3 regions of the Dyadobacter sp. HNCC25DJ184 genome follow, and region 3 is predicted to be linked to each of the others. Evidence: riboswitches for the same ligand, from Rfam matches in the RefSeq annotation. Region 3 holds a riboswitch; each other region holds the start of a gene.

Region 1 (7,077 bases), on a different contig from region 3:
TGGCAGCATCGATTTGAGCCGGGTACTCCATTATATATGCAGGTATCCCGCGGTGGAGTCGTGCTGCATCTCAGTGAACATCATGGCGATTCGACACCAGGCGCCAAAATATTTATCGAATGCACGGGCGTCAGAGAATTGCAAAAGGAGTTGATGGACAAGAAATATAATTTCGGCCGGCCGGGGCTCGAAGAAGAGCCCTGGAACAGTATTTCCGTTACTGTTATAGATCCGTTTATGAACAGACTGGCATTTAATGAAGAGTTACCACAGAGTTGATGCCTCTGTGGTAATGCTCAGCATTATTAATTTTTAAACGGGTATACTTTTCTTTCGTAAATGCGGCCGGACGTCCACACCCATTTGAACCATGCCTCCAATCCAACTTTCTTCATCAAGGGAGCCAACGCCGATCCAGTCTTCGTCACTGAGTGATGACCTCCAGCCAAGCAATGGAGCTGCATCCAAACCGACAGGATTTCGGAACGTGTTTGTTTGACCTTCAATAATACCCAGGATAGTTTCTGCTACGACGTCCGGTGACTGGTGATTGCTTGCTGATGCATTCAAATATGCGGCAAGTCGCTCATGCTGAGGATATATTGCATCTACATATTCCCCTGCATTCTTTTGGATGATTGGCGTTTCGATCACACCGGGTTGCACAATCGCAACCCGAATGCCAAATTGCCCAGCTTCACCAGCGAGGCTTTCGCTCATGGCTTCCAAGGCGGCTTTCGAAGCGCAGTAGGCAGCAAAACAAGGATTATAAATTTCTCCCGCAACGGAGGATATATTGATGATCAATCCTTTTCCCCTTGATCGCATTTGGGGCAATATTTCTCTGATACAGCGGAGTGCCCCGAAAAAATTAGTTTGCATAACCTTTTGGAAAACATCAACCCCCGTTTCTTCCACCGAACCTAAATTTCCGATTCCCGCATTATTGATCAATATGTCTATGGAACCAACGTCGGCCAGCATCTTTCCCAAGGCTTCTTGAACGGAAATATCACTATCGACGTCTAGCGCGATAACGGATATCGGAAGGTTCTCTTTTGACGCAAGTTCAGCCAGTTCAGGCGAATTTTGAGGCGCGCGCATGGTGGCATATACGGTGTGACCAGCTTTTGCCAGCAATTTGGCTGTTGCTAGGCCGATACCGGTACTGCAACCTGTAATGAGAATGTTTGACATAACGAGGCTGGGTTTGAGTATTTAATTAACGATAATCTGACTGATCTGCATAACTGCTTCTACATCCGTGAATTTTGGGATGTCGCCCAGAAGCTCGGCTCCATGAGTCGCCAGTGCGTTTTGAAGCGCTTCTATGTTTTCAAAATTCAATCTTGCAATCATGGCATATGCTGGAGGGCTGTCCGGAGCCGCTCCGGCAATACCCTGTTCGAGGTCAATGCCGGTTAATCCCATTGGCCCTAATCGTTGTTTAACAAGAGGCGTATGCCTGGCGAGGTAATAATCAAGATCGAAATTACTGTTTGCGGTTTTGGGATAAAGAACAGTGAGGCAGATCATATGAAATAAGGGTTTGAGGTATGGAGAAACTTCAACGATAAAGGAGGGTTTGCAGTTGTTGACTCTGTTGTTTAATTCAATTTAGTATGTAACTCAAGTCTATTAATTCCTTTTCTATTTCTGATTAACAGGATCTGGCTTGTTTCGAAAATTGTAGGAAAAATAATTAGTCAACTAAATATATTATTAGTGACAAAATGCCAGATTTTTCTCAACTCCTAACAAGTCATAAATCTTCATATATATAGTTACAGAAGCTATATATCAGTTACTTTATTAAAGTTTTTTGTCTCGTATTTCTAAAATTTAATCGGATTAAGAGGTGGATTCTAATAATGGAAAATCAATAATATTTGTGACCATTTTACGAATAAATATAGACTAAATAATGTAATATTCTACAAACAATTATTTATTGGTATATTTATTTCCTAAATAATTTAAGGTGACAAATATTGAGTGATTGATGGTTTTTGAAATCTCTTTTTTAGAGAAAAGTAGATATGATTGAAAAGCGATTTTCAAACAAAGAATTGCAGAAAGACGGGCTAGGATATTTTTGTTTTAGAGATCGATATCAACACACCGCCAGCGACGATGAGTGTCATTCCGATGAGCATGAAAGTAGTTGGTATAGCTTCACCCATCATTAAGCCCAGCAGTGTAGAAAACAGGATATTGGAATAGCCGACAGCTGCAACCCTTCCGGCTTTGTCGAAGGTGAAAGACTGAGTGAGCATTTTTTGTCCCATCAAGGCGGTTAAACCGAACGCAGTCAGCCCTGCCCATTGACCAATATTTTGCGGCCAGCGGAAGGTTCCTATCAGAAAACTCAGCGCAGGCATAGGAAAGTAGGTACCGACCAGCATGGATAGAACCGGCATCAATATACCGCTGAGCATAAATGAAAGAATGATGGCGCGTGTGTCATAAATCTGTCCAAGTTGGCGAATGGATAAATAGGAAACCGCAGTCAATAATGCATTTCCCAGACCAAGCGCGTGGTCTTGCAAAGACATCGACAAATCCGGACGGAAAATGAATAGTATTCCTGCGAAACCAATAAATATCGCGATCCATTCTTTACTATTCAGTTTTTCACCAATAAACATCCAGGAAAAAAGTGCCAGAAAGATAGGGTAGGTATATTGATAAGTCGATGCTCGCCCCAATCCCAAGACCTGAATGGCATAAAAAAGCATGTATAAGGACAACGTTCCGACAACGCCACGGAAAACAAGCAAGCCAAATTTTCCACCAGTTTTTTGTTCAAAAGGTCGTCTTCTCACGCTCGCGGCAATAAAAATGACGCCGACGATATTCCTGAAAAAAACCAATTCTGCGGTGTGAAATTCTTTTCCAAGCCATTTTGATATTGCCGAAGTAAGCGCGAAGAAAAATGCAGCTCCCAGCATTAAAATAATGCCTTTTTGAGAAGCTGAAACAGAATTTCGCATGGTAAATAGGGAGGCCAAATGGGGGTCTTTTTTGCAAAGATATCCTTTTGATCCATACAATTCTGATAAATCGAGTTGTTGCTCGGGCTACAAATGATGCAAATTGACTACCTTTGTCACGTTGGTGCCTAAGTCCCTGTCGGGGACGAAATGGCTTAATAGGGAATACGGTGTAAAACCGAAGCTGTCCCCGCAACTGTAAGTCTGAACAGAATTGTTATCAATCCGCAAGCCACTTGAAGGGTATCCAGATGGGAAGGCAAGGTAACAAAAGACGAGCCAGGAGACCTGCCACTAAAATCGTGTATGTTCCTTCGGAGGAAAGGTGTACCTGTTATTCGCAATTCAATCGTTTGGTTTTGAGATTTGGTGTCACCTTACGCGTGTGCTGTCATACGACTTTTTTGATGTGCCTGTCGTTTTCGGCGTTCGCTCAAAAGGATACTTTATGGCTCAATACGGTCAATGTCAAGGGTTTTTCAACTCAAAAATATATGGCCGGGTTGAAAGTTCAGACCGTCGATTCTACGATTCTGAAGCAATTCAGGTTTCAGAATATCAGCGACCTGTTGCAATATAACTCACCGATCGTTTTTCGGAATTATGGACCGGGGCAACTCAGTACTGTGTCGTTTCGTGGCACTTCGTCAAATCATACAGCGGTGCTTTGGAATGGTGTGAATATCAATTCTCCATCCTTGGGTCAAACGGATTTTTCGACGATCCCGGTCGCTGCTTTTGACAAATTAGCAGTGCAATATGGCTCGTCGGCCAGTTTGTTGGGAAGTGATGCCGTGGGCGGAAGTATTTTATTGGGAAGCGGGGCCACTTCTACAGATTTCAAGGTTTATGGTGGCGGACAGTTCGATAGCTTTCTCAATCATCAGTTTCAGGCTGGAGCGGGATATGGAGCTAAAATCAGCGAAGAATGGACGTTTTCCGGAAAAACCGCTCTTAATTATAGCGGACTGGTCAATCATTTCGGATATAAAGAGAGAAACAATACCCCTGTTTTGCCTTCAGAGACTTTTCAAAAAGGACTTGTTCATGATATGTTTTTCAAGTCCAAAAGCGGGGATGAAATTTCTGCACATATATGGCTGGCCGATAATGAGTTAACATTGGTGCCGGACGATACGGCTGGTCGGGAATTAACAAAAACCAGTGCATACAGGACCATGCTTGAATATCGAAAAAGCGGTTTTTCGGCAAGATCGGCCTGGGTGCGGGATATTATTGATTACGGTCGCGGAAATTATCAGAATCTGGACCATGCCGTTACGGACCGTTATATCAACGGCGCCGATTACGAATTCAATCAAGCCATTTTCGGCGGTATTCAAGTCAATATGCGGGGTGGAGCGACCTGGACTAACTATCGCGCCAGAATAGAGGGTTATACAAAGCCGTTGATTACCGAAAACAGAGCAGATATGTTCTTTCTGACCCGATTTGTGATTTCATCGCGGGTAGTGTTTTCCGCCAATTTGAGAAAAGCTTTTATTACAGCATATAGTCCGCCTCTCACGCCTTCATTCGGAGCGGATGTTACCTTATTGAGATACTCGGACTATACGTTGAAACTGCGCGGCTCTGTAGCCCGTAGTTTCCGTTCTCCAACATTGAATGAACGATATTGGAGTGAGCTTGGAAATCCGGACATTCGGCCGGAATCCGGGTGGAATAAGGAGGTTGGACTGGAAGACAAATATGAAATCTCGAATAATCAGGTTTTAACAACATCTTTGACGGCATATCACAACAGGGTTAAGGACTGGACTTACTGGAACCCGGCCAAAAACTTTCACGTTGAAAACCTTCAGCAGGTTTTGGCAAAGGGAATTGAAGTTCAGGCAGGTTGGTCGTTGCGGGAGAATGATTGGAAAACTGGACTAAGTGCTTTCTATAGTTTCACCAAAACTGTGCAGGAAAAGGCCTACGACAATTATTCAGTTGACATTGTAGGAAACCAATTGCCCTTTGTGCCATTTCACAATCTTGGAGCAACTGCTGACGTTCAGTTTAAAACGCTTAAGCTGACGATTCAGACGCAGTCCAGCAGCAAAAGATATACCACTTTCGATAATACGACTTTTCTAAAAAGTTACGGTTTGGTCAATGTTTTGGTTGAAACCACCTTTGTTTTCAACAAGATAAATTTGCAGACGGGAGGGCAAATTAACAATATCACCAATACGTTTTATCAGAGTGTGAGAGGCAACGCAATGCCCGGAAGGAGTTTTGCGATAAGTGCCGTCGTGAGTTTTCGAAAATCTTAAATCACCCATAATTACGAATCAATAATCAGTACAATTATCTATATCATGAAAAAACAATTAGTTAAGATCCTTTCACTCACCGCATTGTCATTTGTAGCCTGGTCTTGTAGCCAGAGCGATCCGGAGCCGGAAGGGGATTTTGCAAAAGGAGTTTTTGTAATTAATGAGGGAAACTTTTCGCAAAATAATGGAGCAATTTCGTTCTTCACCCGCGAACTAACTGCTCTGAATGCAGATGTATTCAATTCTGTAAATGGAGCTCCATTTGCTGGTGGAGCCCAGGGATATACTGTTACAGGATCGTACGGTATTATTCTTGTAGATAATTCGGCTGCAGGACTTGACAAAGTACAGCTGGTCGATCCTAACACATTCGAAACTTTGGGAACTATCGCCGCGCCGGATATTGAAAATCCACGTGAAGTGGTTGGTGTTAGTGGAACCAAGGCATATGTTTCTTGCTGGGGAACCAACGCAGATTATTCCTATTCAACAGGCTATGTGGCTGTAATTGATCTCGCTTCAAAGAAAGTGACAAGCAAAATCGCCATACCGGGAGGGCCGGAAAATATCGTAGTTTTTAGCGGTAAGGCATATGTGGGTAAAACGTCATACGGGTCTTCCAATTCGTTAGCTGTCATCAACACGACTACTGATGCTGTTGAAACAAACATTACTACTGCCGGCGGAGCTCCGACACCAATCGGAATTGATGCCGACAATAAATTGTGGATTGGTGCCGGAATTAAAGCATATCGTATCAATCCTTCAGACAATCAAATTGAAGGTACGCTGGATATCGGAACTGATCCGAGCAAATCGGCAGGGAATTATGCGTTGAGCGCAGACAAAAAGACTGTGTTCTTCACACTTACTTCTTACGATTCTAACTATAATGCACATGGAGCAACTTATAAGTTCGGAACGAACGACACCGCCATTAGTTTGACCACTCCCGTGATCAATCGGCTGTTCTCCGGATTGGCGGTTGATCCGGCGCAGGGATTGCTTTACGCAGGAGTAACCCCTTCCTACACTCAAGCCGGATATGCCGTGAGATATAGGACAGATGGTTCGGTTGTAGATTCTGTAAAAGTAGGTGTTGTACCAACAGGATTCTATTTCCGATAGTATCTATTAGCCATGAATTTATAAAACAGAAAAGGCTCCCGTAGGAGCCTTTTCTGTTTCTGGATATTGTATATTTTATTTGAAAAATCCTTGCGGATCAGGCATTTTCGCTTTCAATTGGTCGATAAAATCAAAACTAATTTGTTGGAAATCCAGCATTCTTCCCTTATGAAGATGTTGCCAGGATTTATCAAACTCGCCCGTATTGTAGTAAACCGACGCCAGATTGTATTGTCCCAGGGCATAAGTTGAATCAACTTCGGTGGCATGAACCAACAGATTTTTTGCTTCATCCAGCTCCTCCGGTCTCTTCGTTAAGCTATATAGCTTCATATCAACTGTAGAAAGATCCACCAGTAAAGGCACATTGTCTCCCTGGATGTTAACCCCTTTTGAGAGCATTTCTTTCGCACGGATCCAGTCCTCGCGCTGATATGATACCACTCCCAATCCCCAGTATGCTTCCACGTTCTTGTCGTTGAGAAGATAAGCCAGATTGAATCTGTAACAAGCTGTATCTAAGGCACCTTCCTGTAAATATTCCCAGGCACGGGTGGCAAAAAAAGAACTGGCCTCAGTTCGTGTGGCAAAGGATTTGTCACATTCACTCAGAAAGCGAATCTCTTCATCTATTTGCTCTGAACTTTTGCTAACATTTCCAAATAAGGGAAGAA
Region 2 (7,077 bases), on a different contig from region 3:
CCCGCAGCATATTATATACTTGATTTCCCATTGATCACCAGTGTGCTGTTCGGAAGTATGCTCGCTTCTCATACGTTGATCGCCTATCCCGTTGCGGCGCGATATAACGTGCATAAAACAAAAGCAGCGACTATAGCAGTTGGCGGGACAATCATCACCGATATCCTTTCACTTTTGGTACTGGCTGTTATTGCCCGTATGAGTCAGGGGGAAATCAATCAGGCTTTCTGGATACAGCTCGGGGTTTCCGTTGTGGTTTTTGCACTGATCGTCTGGTTTGTTTTTCCAATTATCGCGAGATGGTTTTTCAAGCGGTTTGATGACAACATATCCCAATATATTTTCGTGCTGGCATTGGTGTTCCTTGGCGCATTTTTGGCAGAACTAGCTGGAATTGAGGGTATTATTGGTGCATTTTTAGCTGGACTGGCATTAAACCGATTAATCCCGCACCATTCTCCGTTAATGAACCGAATCGATTTCGTGGGCAATGCGCTTTTCATTCCTTTCTTCCTGATTGGTGTAGGTATGTTGGTGGATTTAAAGGTACTTTTCAAAAGCGCCGAAGCATTAAAAGTGGCTGGAATTATGACTTTGGCGGCTTTGATATCCAAATATATCGCTGCCTGGATCGGACAAAAGACTTTTAGCTTGAACAAAAACGAGCGAAATCTGATGTTCGGATTAAGTTCAGCGCGGGCCGCTGCTACCTTGGCCACAGTTTTGGTAGGATATAATATCATTTTAGGGCAAAACGAAATGGGTGAGCCGATCCGCCTGCTCAACGAAGACGTCCTGAATGGCTGTCTTATCATGATTTTAATTACCTGTTCCATTGCATCCTTTGCAACCGGACAAGCTTCTGCGAAGTTGGCACAGGAGCAGGAGGATGGTGACCGTGAGGCAAGTAATACCGATTCCAGAAATACGCTCATTGCTGCATCGAAAGAATCTACCATCGATTCGATGATTGAGCTGACATTGTTGATGCATCCCAAAAAAATGGACAGCAACGTCTTTGCACTGTCAGTAATCAGTTCCGATACACTGGATCGCGAAAGCGAGGAGCGGCGTCTCAAAACTTATCAGAATAAGATGGTGAGTATTGCCGCGGCCACGGACGTAATTCTGACCCCTCTGATTCGATATGATGTCAATTTTGTTTCCGGAATCCAGCACACACTGGAAGAAAAAAGGATCCATGAAGTGGTGCTTGGGCAAGATTCTCATGAATTATCCGGACTCTCGGCGACAGGAATTAAATCTCAGAAATTGCTCGATAAATGTCCTCAGATCGTATACCTGATTCATGGTATGCAGCCCTTGAATACAGTTCGTAACATGACCGTCGTGTGCTCAGATAAGTTGGAATACGAGCCTTCCTTCCAGATTTTGATGGAACGTGTAATAACAATTTCTAAACAACTTGATTCAGATATTCATTTTTTCAGCACAAAAAATACGTTAAAAACAATTAATCAATATCAGCAGGACAATAAGGGGCCGGATGCAAAATATACCGTTTTCAACAATTGGAGCGATTTTCTGATCTTGTCTCGCGAGGTGCAGAAGGAAGATTTGTTCATTGTCATTTCAGCGCGCCCGGGGAACGTTAGCTTCCATCCCAAACTCAACGACGTACCACGTCACCTGGCCAAATATTTTGATCGCTATAACTATTTACTGATATACCCAGAACTTCAGTCCGAGTTTTCATCAAGCCCAATCAATGAATTTGAAAGAACCGGCGAGCTTTTTCAACAGGGAATCAGCCAGCTGGAAAAAACAGGTGGGAAGCTGAAGAATATCTGGAGGCCGGGGAATTGATTATTAAGGACAATGGAGGAAAGGGAAGAAGGGGGGAAGGGGCGCCAGAGCCATTTTTCATCTCTTCGGGATTTCGCCAAATGATATAGCCTATAATTTGTCAATTACTCGATTTGAAAAAGCCTGAAAGGTCGATATGATTATTTCAATACATGTAAAACTAACCCCTGAGAACTGAAACCTAACACCTAAACAATTACCTTTGCCCCATGGCCGTAAAACTGTTTTTACGTTAAAAGGGAATACCGGTGAAAATCCGGAACAGTCTCCGCTGCTGTAACTCCTTTAAAAATGACTGACTATATATGCCACTGTTGAAAAAATGGGAAGGCTGTCAGCCACGGGAGAAGTCAGAAGACCTGCCTGCAAACACTTTAATCATTGCTTTCGGAGGAAAGGCGACTGAAATTTATGATCTTACAAGAATCACGGTCGAATAACGGCCAGAATGCTCATTTTCGAAAAGTGGCATCAGGTTTTGTCATTGCCATATTCCTGATATCTTCGATTCTGGCCGGATGCCAGTCACAAACTAAATCCCAAAATCCGGAAGAAAAAACCACGGATTTTTACAAAGAACAGGTTAAAATAACGCACGCTAAAGGATTCACTGTCAAATATTTTGACAAATATAAACTGGTGGATATTATCAACCCTTTCGCCAAATCTGCTGATACAGTCAAGTATATATTGCTCGAACGGGGAACTGAACGGCCGGCAGGGTATACAGGTCGCCAATTGATCGAGATTCCGATTCGAAGTATGATCGCCATGTCATCGATGCATATCGGAATGTTAAAATTTCTGGAAGCAGAAAATATCCTCACCGGATTGGGAGATCTTCAATATGTATATTCCCCTACCGTTGTGAATCTGATCAAAGAAGGGAAAATTGCGGGAATTGGTAAAAACAACGGTATCAATCAGGAAAAACTGATATCCCTGCATCCCGATCTGTTTATGGTAATGGGAAGTCCGGGTGCTCAAAAGGAAAATTATCCCGTATTGAAACAAGCGGAAATACCGGTGCTCTCCAATTCTGAATGGGGCGAATCCACTCCACTTGCACGAGCCGAATGGGTGAAACTGATGGCTGTTTTGCTTAACAAAGAAGAACTTGTCAACACAAAATTCGCAAAAATAGAGACCGAATATCAGAAGCTTCAAAAACTCGCTGCTCAGTCAAAATCAAAACCTACAATATTATCTGGTCTGAACACTAAAGACACTTGGTATCTGCCTTCGGGACAAAACTACATGACTGCCTTTTTTATCGATTCCGGAGGAGCTTATCCATGGACAAAAGAGACCGGGACCGGCAGTTTTTCTCTCAATTTTGAAGCCATTTATCCATATGCACTGACCGCCGACGCATGGTTAAATGTGGGTTTTAACCCGATGGATACCAGGCACAGTATTCTCCAGATGGATTCTCGCTACAGCGATTTCAAGGCTTTCAAGAGCGGGAGTATTTATAGCTACAATAACAAAGTGAATGCCGCCGGATCCAACGATTTTTTCGAATCAGGCATGATGGAGCCGGAAGTAGTTTTGGCGGATCTGATAAAAATTCTTCACCCTGATCTTCTGCCAGACCACCAGCTCGTATATTATAAACAGATCCGATAGGCTCCACGATTTTGACCCAAGTCATGCAACGAAATGGTATTTTTCATCAACTCCAGCTCCTTATCTTATTGATATTGGCGCTGTTATGCTTTGGTGCGGATATTCTGACGGGCTCCGTCGGCATTCCTGTGAAGGATGTGTTTTCGATCATTTTCGCGGGAGATCATACTAACACTGCATGGACTTTGATCATTGAAAAAATCAGAATTCCAAAAGCCATTACAGCCGTTTTGGCAGGAAGCGCATTATCTGTTAGCGGGCTGCAGATGCAGACATTATTCAGAAATCCGTTGGCTGGTCCTTCCGAACTGGGGATCACCGCCGGAGCTGCTTTAGGCGTGGCCGTGATTATGTTGGGAGGAGCGAGCTCAGGGATATTCACGATCCGGGAATTGGGTATTTCTGGAAGTTGGCTGGTCATATTAATGGCTTCCTGTGGTTCAGCTGGCGTATTGATGGTTATTCTATTGATATCGAGACGTGTTCGTGACAATGTCATCTTACTAATTGTCGGCATTATGGTCGGCGCCATTACGTTGTCAATTGTGAGTATATGGCAATATTTCAGCGCACCCGAACAGCTCCAGGAGTATATTATGTGGACTTTCGGCTCTCTGGGCGGCGTTTCTGGCGAACAATTATATGTCCTTGTATTGATCGTTTTGCTGGGTTTGATACTGTCTTTTGCTGCTTCCAAATCTTTGAATGCGTTGCTTTTAGGAGAGAATTATGCTCGAACAATGGGGCTATCTATCAGAAAATCAAGACTGCTGATTTTGTTTAGCACTAGCATATTGACCGGAAGTATTACGGCATTTTGTGGCCCAATCGGTTTTATCGGAATCGCAGTTCCGCATTTGGCCAGAACTATATTAAAATCTTCGGATCATAAAATACTGATTCCAGGGTGCTGTTTACTGGCTGTCTCTTTGATGCTGATATGTGATATTTTATCTCAATCGGCAGGAGAAACTTCGGTATTGCCTATCAATGTCATCACATCGCTAATCGGTGCACCTGTTGTGATTTGGGTTATCGTTCGCCTCCAACGCCTGAAACAAAGTTAGCCATGAACGGAGACACGGCATTATTAACGACATATGGACTTTCGATAGGATATCGCCATACCGACGCAAAACGCGATTGGGTTATCAAGGATTTGAATTTGAGCATTTCCAAAGGACAGCTAATATGTTTGCTCGGGCCCAATGGAGCCGGAAAATCAACGTTGATGCGGACGTTATCAGGACTTCAAAACCCTCTTTCCGGGGAAGTAAAAATCTGTGGAAGGTCCGTGTCGGACACCAGGCCAGATGAGCTTGCGCTGAGACTGAGTATGGTATTAACTGACCGGATCGACGCCCCAAATATGTCTGCGGGCGAACTTATTGCATTGGGACGTACACCACACACAGGCTGGCTGGGCAGGTTAAGCAATTTGGATCAGGAAAAAATCAATGAAGCAATAAGACTAACCGGCGTCGAATCATACATCCATCGAAAGATCCATCAACTCAGCGACGGCGAAAGACAAAAAATCATGCTGGCGCGTGCTTTGGCGCAGGATACCGACCTGATCTTAATGGACGAGCCTACCTCTCATCTGGATGTACCCAATCGTGTTGAAATGATGCAATTGCTTCATGAAATGGCTCAGAAAACAGGAAAAGGCATTTTGATATCCACTCACGAACTCGATCTTGCTCTTCAAATTGCGGATCAAATTTGGCTTATTGATCCGCAAATGAGGCTTTTACATGGCATGCCGGAAGATATGGTTCTGAATGGAGCTTTTGAACAGTCGTTTTCGAGACAAAGTCATTCAAACATTGATCTCTATTTTGATAAAAATACAGGCAGTTTCAATATCCGTCCGAAAACTGCTAAATATAAAATTGGAATCTCCGGCGACCAATCACTTCAATACTGGACCAGTCGCGCTTTGGCCAAATCTTTAATAAAAACGGTTCAAAATAAAGGACTTAAACATGCTATCCATATCAACGAAATATCCGGAATGCCGCGGTGGGTGTTGGATTGGGATGGTGAGAAAAGTGAATATAGTTCGTTGGAATCGTTGGTAGTGATTGTTACGCAGAAATTCAATGAGGCTACGATTCGCTGCTCCTGAGTCCCCATATGCTCTTTTCCCTATATCCCCCATCAAGCTGGCCAATCTAGAAACCTGCTCACAACGCATGCTCTTCTCCTCTAAATTTCTTAAAATTGAGCTAGAATTCATCTAATAGCCATCATCAGATCTCCAAAATGATATTGTTGATCCCCGTTTCTTTTTTGCTCTGCATATTCAATCTGCACTATACATTTCATTTTAAGTCCTTTAGGGAATCCATTATTGCTTCCGGCGTATGCCACCTGCTTTTTGTCGGGGTTAGCACTGAAATTCTTAGCCTTTTCAATTGCATCACTACCTCGGGAATAGTTTTAAGTTGGCTTATTCTTACATTCTCGATGGCTGGTTGGAGTTGGAGAATCAGCAAATCTGAAGGAAGTGCGGTTCGTAATTTTCTACCTTCTTTGGCCTCAGCTTTGCGTCTGTTTTTTGGAAAACTGGGCCTTCTCACATCAGTAGTAATCTTTTCCATTCTGATAATCAGTCTGATTGTCGCGATAGGAGCCACGCCAAACAATCTCGACTCGCTTTGTTATCATTTGAGCAGGTTGGGATATTGGATTCAAAATAAAAATGTGGATCATTACGCATCCCATATCGAACGATCCATTTCATTCAGTCCGCTCTCGGAATATGTTCATTTGCACACGTTTCTGCTAAACGGAAATGAACGTTTTGTCCAGTCGCTGCAGTGGACTTCCATGGTCGGTATATTGATGCTCGTTTCGCTGATTACAGAGTATTTTTCCACCAATGTAAAAGCTTTGCGTTTGGCCATCGTTTCCGCGACCTGCCTTCCGATTGCCATTCTTGAATCGATGACCACGCAAAACGATCTGGTGGTTTCCTTTTTCATCATTGCATCGGTTTGGTATATCTTTCAGTATATAAGGAACGGCAGCGTTGTTTCACTTCTATTTTTAACGTTTACGGTCGCCCTCGGCATCATGACGAAAGCAGTATATGTTTTCTATGCTTCCCCATTTGCCATTTTATTGATTGTCCATTTGATCAAAACAACTCGCTGGAAAGTGCTGCTCAGCCTTGGATTCGCAGTTTTTGTTTTAACGCTGGCACTTAATTCTCCTTTTTGGTATCGAACGTATCGCATTTTTGATACGCCGTTAGGCAATATGTCAAAGGGAAATCAGAACAAAATTGATTCTCCACAGGCGTTTTTGTCGTCTACGTCAAAGCACCTGTTTCTGCATCTGGGATTTGTATCTCCCAAAAATCGCTATAATGAATGGCTGGAAAATCATCTGGAAGAATTTCATAAAACAATCGGGCAACCACTGCACAGTCAGCATTTTGAGCAGGACTTTAAGATGAACCGGCTTAATTTTAATGAGGATTTCGCACATAACTTTGTCGCGATGTGGCTCATTCTCATTGCGTTGATTTTGCTACCTTATTTTAAACCTGACAAAAAAACAATACAGTATTTTCTTTTAGTCATCACCGGATTTCTGGTATTCTGCTTTTTT
Region 3 (7,077 bases):
CCTTCGGAAGACTTTTATAGGCATCTTTCCTCAAACCAAAGTTGTAGTCAGGATTGGCATTTTTTCCACCAGCCCATAAGGTCCCTTCTGAAAACTGCAATCGTTCCTCAGCAGGATCTCCAAAAAACATCACACCGATATATCCGTTGCCGATGGGCAAAGCCTGAGTCATCCAGTCGGTTGCGGGCGCGTCATACCATAATTTTAAATTTGATTTTTGAGCAAACAGCGGTGCTTGCAAGATTAGCAGAACACTGAAAAACAGATAAAGTGTATTGAAAGGTTTTTTCATAATTAAAGGTTTTGGAATATCTGTTGCAAAATAAAACAAAAAAGCCCCACGCCGAAACGGGAGGCTTTAAGACTTCGGCTGTCGGCATTCAGCTATCGACTTCAAGCTTTTACACCGAAGCCGATCGCCGAAAACCGACTGCCCTAATGCTATTTGTTGTCTCCAACCATATCTTCTGGTTTTACCCACTCGTCGAATTCCTCAGGAGTTACATATCCCAGGCCTACCGCAGTTTCCTTTAAAGTTGACCCGTTTTTATGAGCGGTTTGAGCGATCTCAGCTGCTTTGTAATAACCGATTTTGGTATTCAAAGCAGTCACCAGCATCAGTGAATTGTTCACGTGTTTTTTGATATTTTCATGCAAAGGCTCGATGCCGATGGCGCAGTTATCATTAAAAGAAACGCAAACATCGCCGATCAAACGTGCAGAATGCAGGAAGTTGTATGCCATTAAAGGTTTGAAAACGTTCAATTCGAAGTGACCATTTGAGCCACCAATACCGATCGCAACATCATTTCCCATCACCTGAGCTGCAACCATGGTCATCGCTTCACATTGCGTTGGGTTTACTTTTCCGGGCATAATGGAGCTACCTGGTTCATTGTCGGGGATATGAATTTCGCCAATTCCCGAGCGCGGACCAGATGACAGCATACGTATATCATTTCCGATTTTCATCAAACTTACCGCAACCGTTTTTAAAGCACCATGCGCCTCTACGATAGCGTCGTGGGCGGCCAAGGCTTCGAATTTATTTTCAGCAGTAATGAAAGGCAAACCTGTTAGCAATGCAATGTGTTTTGCCACATTTTCGGAATACCCTGTTGGCGTATTGATACCCGTTCCAACGGCAGTTCCACCCAAAGCAAGTTCGGAAAGGTGGGCTAATGTATTATGAATGGCACGCAAACCATGGTCAAGCTGAGATGCATATCCCGAAAACTCCTGTCCCAAAGTTAACGGGGTAGCATCCATAAAGTGCGTACGTCCGATTTTTACAACACTGCGGAATGCTTCGGCTTTTGCTTTAAGGGTGTCGCGTAGTCTGGTGATACCAGGAATGGTTACGTCAACCAAAATCTTATATGCCGCGATATGCATCGCAGTCGGGTAAGTATCATTTGAAGATTGCGACTTGTTTACGTCATCGTTTGGATGCAAAAACTTGGTCTTATCAGCCAGGTCTCCACCTTGCAAAACATGTCCACGATAGGCGATCACCTCGTTACAGTTCATATTCGACTGCGTCCCAGAACCGGTTTGCCAAACCACGAGCGGAAATTGATCATCTAATTGATCTGTTAATATCTCATCGCAAACTCGTCCGATCAAATCACTTTTTTCCTGCGGCAAGATACCGGCTTCGAAGTTAGTGATAGCTGCAGCTTTTTTCAGATATGCGAAAGCTTTGATAATCTCTTTCGGCATTTTGTTGATGTCCTGAGCGATAGGGAAATTCTGGATAGAGCGTTGTGTTTGAGCACCCCAATATACATGTGCAGGCACCTGCACTTCACCCATTGTGTCTTTTTCTATACGGTATTCCATTTGTACGAACGTATTGTATTAGGTAAAAAGGTATGATTCCGATTGACCGGTAAAGTTAGGGTTGGGCAGGGAGTTTTTGGTGATTTTTTTGGATAAATGTTTAGATGTATTACGCAGTAATTAAGGGAAATTGGTTGATTTTTTCTTTGGCTTCCATATGAAGTGTCAGAAGTATTGCGTTTAATCCGCCAAATTGATTGCCGGAAATATGATATGAATTGCATACAACTGGATCCGTTCGGAACCAGCGAATGATTTGCAACTGGAAAATAATTTGTTCTTTTCTAGGCTTTCCGAACAAGGTCATTCGCTGATTTGTCGGTGGTAAAACTGTTGCTGTTCCTTGGAATCTGACTTTTTAACTGGGCACCCATACGTATGAATGGCTGTTCAATAAACTTATATGTAAACAAGGCGATAAATACAGCTAATAGCATTAATGGGGGCATATAAACAAATCCGTTCATATAGCCATTCATGGTATCCGGATTAAAGAAATAGGTGAAAAAAATGTAAAAGATAATCCCGTGGATGAGGTATATGCTGTAGCTTATTTCTCCGAGTATGAGCGAAGACCTCAGCCTCAATAATCCAAAAAGAGAATTGCCAAACACAATGGGAAGAAAAAACAATATCACCGAGAGCTCACCGATCGGTCTGAAGGTTTGATTCAAAGATAGTAATGCAATAAAAAATGAAAGTGTGGACACTATACTCATTTGATTTGAGACCATAACAGGCTTGAGAATGTGATGATATCTTTTGGTTAAAGAAGCAATAACTCCACCGAGAATAAAAAGAATCAGAAATATTGCACCGAAACCCTGGACCTCCATTTTTAAGGCATAACTTATTATCCCTAAAATAACTAACACGATCGCAGTCCTTGATTTGATGAAGAGTGAAACAATCGGTAGAGACAGGTAGAAAGCCCATTCATATCTTAATGTCCATGTAACCCCGGCTGTGATCAAAGTTGCATGGGGATCCCCGTTTATGGTTGGTCCAATAGATACTACACAGTCAGAAAGTTCTTTCAAGAAGGTTCTTTTTGAAACCAGCAAACGCCAGTCGCTTTTGAGCATGGTAAATATAACCGTAGCAGAAAGTACAAAAAAATACAAAGGTGATATTCTGAAAAATCTTGATAGGTAGAAGTCTCGCCAATTTATTCTCCTGTTTCGTTCTGCGTGCTGCAAAATTTTTGTTACAAACAGATATCCTGTGATCATGAAAAAAACTTCCACCGCCACTGTTCCGAAATTATCAATGAATATTGATCTTCGCGTCCATTCCCCGGTGGAAGTCCAGAAATAGAAATTGAAGTAATGTGTCCCGGCAACCATTAGGGCAAGGTAGCCACGCAAACCATCAATGCATCCCACGCGGTTGCCTGTCGGTAAGGCGATATCCAAATTGAATAGCTTTACCAGTAAGATGCAGATTGTAGTGGAGGTGACGAGTAAAAGAATAAAGAGGATATTCAGTGTCATGGATAGGGGTCGGCTCATCGACAGGTTGAGGTTGAAGACGAGGCCTTAAGTAGTGTGTTTGATGAATTGAATTCTTTGTCGTAGCCATTCTCTGAACTACAAGGGTGGTGTAGATTCAAAAAAAACTATATCGGGGTTGAGACTGACGAGTTGGCGTGTTCGTCATTAGCAGGTCAATTTTTTTCGGTGAATATTTTACCTCAAAAAAGATATTCTATCTCTTTGGGAATAGTTTTCTGCCCGTCTCCACTTAAATCAGATCTAGTTAGTCAAGTCTCTTTGTAGACTGTTACCTTTGTACTGTTCTTTGAGAACACCCGTCAATCGGGGTAGTGGTTTTTGGCTTGGAGCCCTCATCCAAAGCAGAAATTAAAAAGGAACCGTGTGAAACTCACGGACAGTCGTGCTACTGTAAGTGCCTAGCCGTCATATACCGGCAAAGTTTTTACCCTCGTGTCCCATTGCTTTTAGCGAGAAGGGCGGTAAAAATGGTACAAGTCAGGAGACTTGCCTCTATCCTCAATGGCCTCACCCTCACGAGCGGGGTAATGTCAAGTATTGATTTTACAAATTTTATTGGTCAAAACGCATGGATATTATTTGCATATATTCATGCTATCTGGCTCGCTTCAGTTCGGGAGCAAGACAGTCCATTAATAGTACTTATTTGAACAAGATGTGGTCTTGCGTGCATGCACGCATTCACCAATTCAAAATTCAGAAAGGACGGGTTGGGTGTTTCCAAGGGTTGTATTTTTTATCAGTTAAAACACAATCTTATGTTATCACAAATTTTGGGTTACCCACGGGTGGGGAGCCAGAGAGAGTTGAAAAAAGCCAGTGAACAGTTTTGGGCTGGCAAAATCAGTAAAGAAGCGTTATATGAAACAGCGCGTGTGATTCGTCACCGCAATTGGGAGCTTCAGCAGCAGGAAGGAATTGATCTGATCCCTTCAAACGATTTTTCGTTATATGATCAGGTGCTGGATATGTCGCTGATGGTGGGTGCGATTCCAGAGAGATATCATCAGTTGATTGATGGTAAGTCTAATCGCGAACTGGATCTTTACTTTGCAATGGCGCGCGGTGTTCAGCGGGAGGGGCTGGATATCAAGGCTATGGAAATGACTAAATGGTTTGATACCAATTACCACTATATCGTTCCTGAATTTGTTCAGGGACAAGCGTTTAAGAGATATTCAGATAAGGTTATCCTTGAATTTGAAGACGCTCGGCAAAAAGGGGTATTGACCAAGCCGGTTTTGATCGGACCAGTTACTTATCTGCTTTTAGGTAAAGAAAAAGAGGAAGGTTTTGACAGAATTGATCTGTTGGACAGCCTGCTTCCCGTATACATTGATATTCTGAAAGAGCTTTCGCAACGTGGCGCGCTTTGGGTGCAGTTGGATGAGCCATGTCTGGTTTTGGATTTGACGGACAGAGAAAAGCTGGCTTTGGAAAGCAGTTATGCCCAAATTCAGGAGGCAGTTCCCCAGTTGAAGATATTGGTAGCCAGTTATTTTGGGGAGCTGGCCGATAACCTTTCCACGGCGGTAGGTTTGCCAGTCGCGGCGTTGCATATTGATGTAACTCGTGGGCCGGAAACGTTACCTGCCATTCTGAGAAATGCTGATTTTGTCAATTCTGGCAAACTGCTGTCGGTAGGTGTTGTAGATGGCCGGAATATCTGGAAAAATAACTTCCGTAAATCTTTGCAGCATATCGAACTTGCGGCTGGAGTTTTGGGAGAAAAGCGAGTAATAGTAGCACCATCATCATCTCTTCTGCATTCACCTCATGACCTTGATCTGGAAAAAGATTCTTCGGTTCTTACTCCGGAGATCAAAAACTGGATGGCGTTTGCGAAACAGAAGCTGACTGAGGTGGTAGCACTTTCAAAATTGGCAGGTAAAGGTCATCTGAACAATGATTTATTTATATCAAATCAGGACGCAATCGAAAGTCGGAAGTCTTCCATTTTAATTCATAAACCTGCTGTAAAATCGCGTGTTGCGTCAGTTCAACCGAGCGATTTTGAAAGAGAGCATGAGTTTCCGGTTCGTCAGCAAATTCAGCTTGAAAAGCTTCAGTTGCCGCTTTTTCCTTCAACAACCATCGGATCTTTTCCTCAGACAGATGAAGTGCGGCAGCTACGTGCCAGTTTGAAAAAAGGGGTTTTAGGTCAAAGTGAGTATGAAAGCAGAATTGAGGAGGAGATTGTGAAATCGCTTCGCTGGCAGGAAGATCTGGATATTGATGTGTTGGTTCACGGAGAGTTTGAGCGCAATGATATGGTTGAATATTTTGGCGAAAACTTATCTGGTTTTGTATTTACTCAAAATGGATGGGTGCAAAGTTATGGTAGCCGTTGCGTGAAGCCGCCGATTATATTTGGTGATGTGGAGCGATTAAAACCTATGACCGTTCGCTGGTCTGCTTTTGCGCAGGCAAACACTGATAAATTGGTAAAAGGAATGCTCACCGGGCCGGTCACAATATTGCAATGGTCTTTTGTGCGTGACGATCAGCCAAGAAAAGATACCACATTCCAGATTGCTGTTGCGATTCGTGATGAAGTCGTTGATCTGGAAAAAGCGGGAATCAAAGTGATTCAAATTGATGAGCCAGCGATCCGCGAGGGATTACCATTACGGAAATCGGAATGGAAGGCATATCTGAAGTGGGCGGTTGACGCGTTTCGCTTAAGCGCTGCCGGAGTAGCCGACCGGACACAGATTCATACCCATATGTGCTATTCCGAATTCAATGATATCATCGATTCCATCGCGGCGATGGATGCAGATGTGATCACGATTGAAACCTCGAGATCGCAAATGGAGTTGCTGGGTGCTTTCGCCAACTACAACTACCCGAACGAAATAGGGCCGGGGGTATATGATATTCACTCTCCACGCGTTCCAACGGTCGAGGAAATAAGGGCATTGTTGGAAAGTGCTTTAAAAGTGATTCCTGCACGTAACCTTTGGGTAAATCCAGATTGTGGTCTGAAGACCAGAAAATGGCCGGAAACTGAAGCTGCGTTAAGGAATATGATTTCAGCGGCGAATCAATTAAGAGAATCGATAACAGTCGAAATATAAATTAGAAATAGATGTTTGCACTCCGGCAAAACCGATTTTTGCCGGAGTTTTTTTATCGGAAGAACTGAACTTTGGCCAGAAGAATCAGGCCGCGTGCAGCTGGATTAACTGAACCGGGTGACCAATGGATATTTTCATTGAACTGCTTTCTTCGTTCACATTTAGCAATCCATCAACATAGTATACTCGAATTTTCGTTAGGCATATGATCAGGTTTCTCGCCCAAAAAATATATGAGAATCTGACTACCAGCTCTGAAAAAATGTGCAAGTGTTCATTTTGGATCAAAATAGAAATTCGGAAAATTGGGTTGCGCTCCTGAAATCCTGTTTAAAGAGCCTTCCTGAAGCAAAAAAGGGCGATATTGCGTTTTAATCCCGAACTGACGAACTTATATTCGGCGGGATAATATCAAATTCCATTTGGTTTCAGTTGGGTATTTTGTGTTAAAACAAATCATAACTTTAACCGAAGCTTTAATCACTCTAACTATGACATTGGAAGAAAGAATACAAGAATCCATAACAAGGGTATTTAAGACCGTTTTTCCCAACAATACCAATCATTACGATACACTTTTCGGCGGAACTGCATTGTCTATGATGGACGAGGTTGCATTTATTGCCGCGACCAGATTTTCC

Evidence for each region. A riboswitch is a leader RNA that binds a small molecule or an ion and turns the genes downstream of it on or off. The one in region 3 is predicted to bind cobalamin.
Region 1: it holds a riboswitch for cobalamin, as region 3 does, so the genes downstream of both, AC1XUD_RS08600 (TonB-dependent receptor plug domain-containing protein) here and metE (5-methyltetrahydropteroyltriglutamate--homocysteine S-methyltransferase) in region 3, are expected to answer to the same signal.
Region 2: it holds a riboswitch for cobalamin, as region 3 does, so the genes downstream of both, AC1XUD_RS21045 (ABC transporter substrate-binding protein) here and metE (5-methyltetrahydropteroyltriglutamate--homocysteine S-methyltransferase) in region 3, are expected to answer to the same signal.

What each region holds. Positions count from the first base shown of each region.
Region 1 is NZ_JBXHAQ010000004.1:396,735-403,811, reverse strand. It holds gene AC1XUD_RS08620 (glyoxalase superfamily protein) at 1-279, shown strand, start outside; gene AC1XUD_RS08615 (SDR family oxidoreductase) at 313-1,197, opposite strand; gene AC1XUD_RS08610 (EthD family reductase) at 1,219-1,536, opposite strand; gene AC1XUD_RS08605 (DMT family transporter) at 2,085-2,993, opposite strand; cobalamin riboswitch at 3,099-3,303, shown strand; gene AC1XUD_RS08600 (TonB-dependent receptor plug domain-containing protein) at 3,401-5,272, shown strand; gene AC1XUD_RS08595 (YncE family protein) at 5,318-6,403, shown strand; gene AC1XUD_RS08590 (tetratricopeptide repeat protein) at 6,479-7,077, opposite strand, start outside.
Region 2 is NZ_JBXHAQ010000015.1:145,004-152,080, reverse strand. It holds gene AC1XUD_RS21050 (cation:proton antiporter) at 1-1,827, shown strand, start outside; cobalamin riboswitch at 2,021-2,208, shown strand; gene AC1XUD_RS21045 (ABC transporter substrate-binding protein) at 2,239-3,456, shown strand; gene AC1XUD_RS21040 (iron chelate uptake ABC transporter family permease subunit) at 3,480-4,523, shown strand; gene AC1XUD_RS21035 (ABC transporter ATP-binding protein) at 4,526-5,587, shown strand; gene AC1XUD_RS21030 (ArnT family glycosyltransferase) at 5,725-7,077, shown strand, end outside.
Region 3 is NZ_JBXHAQ010000007.1:23,663-30,739, reverse strand. It holds gene AC1XUD_RS12205 (glycoside hydrolase family 95 protein) at 1-292, opposite strand, end outside; gene fumC (class II fumarate hydratase) at 442-1,842, opposite strand; gene AC1XUD_RS12195 (acyltransferase family protein) at 2,127-3,353, opposite strand; cobalamin riboswitch at 3,652-3,864, shown strand; gene metE (5-methyltetrahydropteroyltriglutamate--homocysteine S-methyltransferase) at 4,115-6,436, shown strand; gene AC1XUD_RS12185 (acyl-CoA thioesterase) at 6,928-7,077, shown strand, end outside.